DNA from 3 places in the Alteromonas sp. M12 genome. Region 1 is predicted to be linked to each of the others. Evidence: predicted binding sites of a transcription regulator. Region 1 holds the regulator's gene; each other region holds the start of a gene.

Region 1 (2,283 bases):
ATGCTTGCACCCATTAGATTTCGAGTTGTCTGATCGTCTTGAGCTAAGCCATCGTACATTTTGTGTAACCAGTTAGGTACGTGCACGTTGGTAAATCCGGCAAAGCGTTTAAGAGTTTGATAATTTGTCACAGGTAATATGCCCGGTACAATATCTAAATCTATACCGGCCGCCGCAGCACGGTCTCGAAAGCGTAAAAATACCTCTGCATCAAAGAAAAATTGACTAATTGCTTGGGTGGCTCCTGCTTCCGCTTTACGTTTCAGGTTAAGCAAATCGAACTGTGCATTGGGCGCTTCAGGATGTTTCTCAGGATAAGCTGCAACAGAAATATCAAAATCGGCTACGTCTTTTAGCAAAGCGACTAAGTCTGATGCGTACATTTCGGTTTTTTCAGTACCTGCTGGTAGATCGCCTCTTAGTGCAACGATTCGTCTAATACCTGACTGCCAATAATCTTTGGCTATCTGGATTAGCTCTTCTCTACCTGCGTCTACGCATGTTAAATGGGGGACAGCTGGCACACCAGTTTCACTTTGAATCCGTTTAACCACGTCATGAGTCCGGTCTCTTTCACCACTGTTGGCACCATAAGTTACCGACATATAGGCTGGCTTCAATGGCGCTAGACGCTCAACTGATTTCCAAAGTGTTTGTTCCATTTGTTCCGTTTTAGGCGGGAAAAATTCAAAAGAAACATTGATATCGCTTAACTCAGACAGCGATTGATTTAGCGACTCAATACCTTGTGCGTAAGAGACCATGCTGTACTCCAATATGTAAAATAATAATAATACCAATCTATTTTCTGTTAGTACTTTTACGTACAATTTGGTATTAGCCGTTTAGACGTCTAAACTAAACTGAGAATGATAAGCCGTCAAGATGTTTAGACATCTAATAGACTTGAGGTTAGACTTTCATCTTATAAGAAAGATAAAAGAGCAACAGTATGGCAAAGTGGAACGGAAAATACATACATCCCTACGCTGAACACGGTAAAAAAAGTGAACTCGTAAAAAAAGTAACAGTTTCAATCCCGTTAAAGGTTTTGAAGGTCCTTACGGATGAGCGAACTCGTCGACAGGTAAATAATTTAAGGCATGCAACAAATTCAGAGCTGTTGTGTGAGGCTTTCTTGCACGCTTTTACTGGACAGCCACTCCCTGACGATGACGATCTTCGCAAAGACAATCCCAATCGAATTCCCAAAGAGGCTCGAGAGTTAATGGAAGCGATGGGTCTAGAAGTGAAGGAAATTGACGACTGATCAGAGTTAGGCGCTACACTAACTATGTTATGCTTTCAATTGCATCAATCCACAATTGTAAAATCCCATTATTGGTGCAAAAATAGTCAAGATTCGAGTGAGTTTCATGATTTATTCATCTTTGTGCATTATTCTCGCTTTGGCAGGTAGATTGCATTAAGAACATTAGCTGTTTAATTGAAAATTAATTAAGTGAATAAATAGTCATATAAATATCGCCAATTGAGGACAAGTTAACATGGTAAAAACACCGCGTATCCCGCGCAATACAATGAATGATCATAGTCTCGAGTGGGCTCAGAAGCGTCGTGAATACCTTACCGAACAAACAGGCACGGAACTGCCACATACTGGGCATTTTTCTATCGACCCAGAAGCGCTCCCTGGAAATATTGAAAATTTCATAGGTGTCGTGCAGATGCCAGTCGGAATTGCCGGTCCTGTTCAGGTGAATGGTGAATATGCGAATGGCTTATTTCATGTACCCTTAGCGACAACTGAAGGTACTTTAGTTGCAAGTTATAGCCGAGGCATGCGAGTTATAAATGAGTGTGGTGGCGTCAATACGACAGTTGTTGAACAGTTTATGCAACGAGCCCCCGCGTTTATTTTTGCCAACGCTAGAGAAGCTCGTGAATTCGGCAAGTGGATAGATGAACACTTCTTAGAAATTAAAGCGGCAGCTGAAACAACGACTAGTATTGGTAAGTTAGAACACATCATGCAGTGGTCTGTTTCAAAAACACGTTACTTACGTTTTAACTACACCACTGGCGATGCCGCTGGTCAAAATATGGTGGGTAAAGCAACCCTTGCTGCTTGCGAATGGATAGTGGCGAATTATCCTGAAAAGTGTGAATACCTATTATCGGGCAATATGGATACTGATAAAAAGCATTCCCACCTGAACATGTTGCACTCTCGTGGTAAACGAGTAATCGCTGAAATCGTTCTTAAAAAAGACGTGCTTAAAAAGATCATGAAAGTCGATACCAAAATGTTGGCTCGGGCTA
Region 2 (2,283 bases), 1.6 Mb from region 1:
TTTTGGATGCAAAACTTTTGCGCCAAAGTAAGACAACTCCATGGCTTCTTGATAGGTTAGTTTGTCTAGTAACACGGCACCATCTACTTGATTAGGATCCGCATTGTAAACCCCATCAACATCGGTCCATATTTCACAACATTCCGCGTCTAAGCAGGCCGCAAGAATGGCGGCGGAATAGTCTGAACCATTGCGTCCAAGTGTCACTTTCTCGCCTTCGGCGTTTACCGCTACAAAACCTGGCATAATCAAGATTTCAGATTTATCGTAAACAAAATCCGAGAAGCGCGCTTTGCTCACTGCAACATCGGCGATACTATCTAAATATTCACCTTCGGCAACAATGTAATCTACAGGATCAATAATGTGGTTTTTCTGGCCAAGGGAGTTCAATATTTCACTGAAAATATTCACACTCACATATTCGCCCATACTTAAAATTTTGGCGGTAATTTGGTCTGGAGCACAACGCAATAACTGAATGCCATCTAAATGCTGTTTCAACTCGACTAAAATCGTGTCAATAAAGCCGCTCAAACGAGCTTTACGAAAAGCAGGCAATTGGGCTGCTAAATCGCTGGCAATACCATTTAATGTCATTTCTAATTTGGCATACAATTCGCCAAAGTCGCTTCCCGCACTTGCTTGTTCACACAACAACGACAATGCATTTGTCACCCCTTTGGGAGCTGATAGAACCACTGCTGCACCGTTTTCTTCATGGCTCGCTAAGCTGATGTCTTTAACTGACAAATACCGTTTAGCGTCAGCCATTGAAGAGCCACCAAATTTCAACACCTTCATTTATTGCTCCTGTTTACTTCTGTTCCGCTGCTTTAGATTCGCATTTTAATTTCGCACTTCAACCATGTGAATGTGGCATATAATTTTGCTGTAAATAACAAAAAGCCCGCTTGAGTCGCGGGCTTTTTTAAATTTCTTTACGCACTAGCCAGCGACCAACTCATTTGAGGTGGTAATCATAATCATGCCGATGGTGCTTATTATTGTTTTCATGGGGTTCAATTTGCCGTATAGACGTCTATATGTCAACCGTCAAAGGGAGATTTGTTATTGTTTTATACTGATCTATTTACTCTAAGGTAGAATTAAATGGATTGAATAGGGCTTTTCTCCCATATTCGGTCAAATAAATAACCCACCCTAATATTTAATCCAGATTTGGAACAATCACAGCATTCATATTAGCCTTGTACAGTCCGCTGCAGATGAGAAGCGTTATGGCTCTCTTCTCCAGCAATGGGTATTTATCGTTGAACGAATTTTAGTTGTATTCTAAGCACTGCCCCAAATACTAGCTAATATTGATTTACATCATATATTTACAGTTATATTGTGAGTAATATAAGGAACTAGAAAGACTTCACATTGATAACAAATAAGGAGCAATTATGTATAAAACTATCCTATGTGCTATCGAAGCATCCACAGAAGGAAAACTCGTATTAGCCAAAGCAGCTGAGATGGCAGGTCTTTACGGCAGCAAATTAATTGTTATGCATGTATTACCTTACAAGTTATTGCCCAAGGATTACCAGAAAGAATTGAAGGACAAAATATCGCCAAAAATTGAAGAATTATGTGCAGACTTCAATATTCCTAAAAAGAATCGCATTATTAAGGTAGGTAAACCTTATGAATTGATATGCAATGAAGCCATCAAAAGAAAAGCAGACTTGATTATGCTAGGAACTCATTCTAAAAAAGGCATTCAAGCATTAATCGGTTCTACCGCTAATGGCGTCGCTAACTATGCCGATTGCGATGTTTCTTTAGTAAGAATCGCAAAATCCATCAAATAAGCGCGAATTTACATTCTAGCCATTGTTACCTGCGAGTTCGCAGGTAACAATAAATGTATAATCTGATAAATGATTACCATCACTTTGCTTTATTCGTTTGGCAATCTTGTTAATAACAAGGAAGCTGGTTTAGGGAGGCATGGTATCCATTATTATATTAGGTAACCGAATAGCACTTCAGCTTCGAACAATGCCGCACTGCCGAGCATTTGCCTAACACTCAAATAGACTTGCAGGTATAGGTGCAAGCCGTCGTCGTTTGAAAAGTTAATCTAACGACACCTTTGCTAATTTGAAAGGCCTTAGTCCGATACAATATCGAAATCAGGCCTTGATTGCCGCTTAGAAATGAGTCCAACTTAATGGGGTCACTTCAAATTTGCTGGCCTTTTGCATTCTGGCAATTATCTTTGCATTCCTGCGTCTTGTTCTATGCGGACTTGGCTAGATATCATTTATT
Region 3 (2,283 bases), 1.7 Mb from region 1:
AGCATTGATGGCTTCAGGATCGTGTCCATCCACGTCAGCAATAACGTGCCAACCATAAGACTCAAAACGAGCAGGAGTATCGTCAGTAAACCAACCTTCTACTTCACCATCAATGGAAATACCGTTGTCATCCCAAAAGGCGATCAACTTACCTAAACCTAAAGTTCCAGCAAGTGAACAAGTTTCATGAGAAACCCCTTCCATCAAACAACCATCACCTAAAAAGCAATAGGTGAAATGATCAACAATATCAAACTCAGGTTGATTAAATTGTGCTGCTAACATTTTTTCAGCGATTGCCATACCAACAGCGTTACTAATACCTTGTCCTAAAGGACCGGTAGTGGTTTCAACTCCAGGTGCGTAGCCATACTCTGGGTGACCTGGAGTCCTTGAATGCAATTGACGAAAGTTTTTTAATTCTTCAATTGGCAAGTCGTAACCGGTTAGATGCAACAAAGAATAGATCAACATCGAGCCATGACCATTAGACAACACGAAGCGGTCACGGTTAGCCCATTTCGGGTTAGCTGGATTGTGGTGCATAAAATCACTCCACAATACTTGTGCAATATCAGCCATTCCCATTGGTGCTCCGGGGTGACCTGAATTAGCTTGTTGTACCGCATCCATTGATAAAGCGCGAATGGCATTGGCTAGTTCTCGACGTGAAGGCATGGTGTCTCCTGCTATAAATAATTGCCTAAAAGCATGCTCAACGCCTAACTAAATTGGCTATGACATTGATTAATTTGCTTGTATTCATTTTGGGGTTGAACATTTTCCACCAGCCATCGCCGAACTGCAACGCTTATTCATTATTGATTATGCTTTTTTTGGTTATGTTCTATTCCTTTTCTGGTAATTCACGTACATACAAGTGGAAACCATTCTGAACATATAGCCATTTGGACGTCTAGACGGAAAGACTGGTATTTTAGAAAATAATGATTAGAATGCAACTATTGCCGATAAGAAATCACTTTTGGCGTGAATCTATTAAGCGAATTCAAGAAAGGAAAAACACATGACATCACATCTTTTTACTTCAGAGTCTGTTTCTGAGGGGCACCCAGACAAAATTGCAGATCAAATCTCTGATGCAGTGTTAGATGCCATTTTAACCCAAGACCCTAAAGCCCGTGTGGCTTGTGAGACATTTGTCAAAACCGGAATGGTACTTGTGGGTGGTGAAGTGACCACCTCGGCTTGGGTAGACATTGAAGAATTGACACGCAAAACCGTTCGCGAAATTGGCTATACCCACTCAGATATGGGTTTTGACGCAGATTCATGTGCAGTGCTCAACGCCATAGGTAAACAGTCACCAGATATTAATCAAGGTGTTGATCGTAGTCGTCCAGAAGAGCAAGGTGCGGGAGATCAAGGCTTGATGTTTGGCTATGCCAGTGATGAAACCGATGTTTTAATGCCTGCGCCAATTACTTATTCCCATCGTCTGGTAAAACGTCAGGCAGAAGTCAGAAAAAACAACTCGTTGCCTTGGTTGCGCCCTGATGCCAAAAGCCAAGTCACTTTTATCTATGAAAATAATCAACCTGTCGGCATAGACGCAGTTGTATTGTCAACTCAACATTGTGACTCAATCAGTACTGCTGATTTGCAAGAAGCCGTTATGGAAGAAATTATCAAACCCGTGCTGCCTGAAAAGTGGTTGTCTGCCAAAACAAAATTTTTAATTAACCCAACAGGTCGATTTGTTATTGGTGGTCCAATGGGTGACTGTGGATTGACTGGTCGTAAAATAATAGTCGACACTTATGGCGGCATGGCCCGTCATGGTGGTGGCTGTTTCTCAGGAAAAGATCCCTCTAAAGTTGATCGTTCAGCGGCTTACGCCGGTCGTTATGTGGCTAAGAATATAGTCGCAGCAGGGTTAGCTAAACGTTGTGAAATCCAAGTTTCTTATGCAATTGGCGTAGCCGAACCAACATCAATTAGCATTGAAACTTTTGGTACTGGTGTTATCTCAGATCAAAAACTCACCGATTTAGTAAGAGCTAATTTTGACCTTCGTCCTTATGGCCTAATAAAAATGCTCGATCTTGAACGTCCTATCTATCAAGCGACAGCTGCTTACGGTCACTTTGGCCGCGAAGAGTTTCCTTGGGAAGCGACAGATAAAGCTGAGCAATTGAAGGCTGCACTATAAATTAATTAGACATCATATGATGATTAGTTAAACTCAAAATAGCGTCTTTTAGACGCTATTTTTGTTTTAACAGATATTGTTAATCAATAATTTGACAATAATCAGAATTC

The links. The regulator MetJ, encoded in region 1, represses methionine synthesis genes. The targets are predictions, from matches to a motif close to TAGACGTCTAGACGTCTA.
Region 2: a site for MetJ is predicted at 1,028-1,045, ahead of thrA (bifunctional aspartate kinase/homoserine dehydrogenase I). Genes of this name have one in related genera too.
Region 3: a site for MetJ is predicted at 910-927, ahead of metK (methionine adenosyltransferase). Genes of this name have one in related genera too.

What each region holds. Positions count from the first base shown of each region.
Region 1 covers NZ_CP144164.1:4,390,676-4,392,958, reverse strand. Annotated here, with positions in the region: gene metF (methylenetetrahydrofolate reductase) at 1-764, opposite strand, end outside; gene metJ (met regulon transcriptional regulator MetJ) at 953-1,270, shown strand; gene VUI23_RS18870 (hydroxymethylglutaryl-CoA reductase) at 1,509-2,283, shown strand, end outside.
Region 2 covers NZ_CP144164.1:1,010,044-1,012,326, reverse strand. Annotated here, with positions in the region: gene thrA (bifunctional aspartate kinase/homoserine dehydrogenase I) at 1-804, opposite strand, end outside; gene VUI23_RS04265 (universal stress protein) at 1,413-1,823, shown strand; gene VUI23_RS04260 (MarR family transcriptional regulator) at 2,279-2,283, opposite strand, start outside.
Region 3 covers NZ_CP144164.1:1,052,467-1,054,749, reverse strand. Annotated here, with positions in the region: gene tkt (transketolase) at 1-678, opposite strand, end outside; gene metK (methionine adenosyltransferase) at 1,028-2,173, shown strand; gene VUI23_RS04460 (hypothetical protein) at 2,253-2,283, opposite strand, start outside.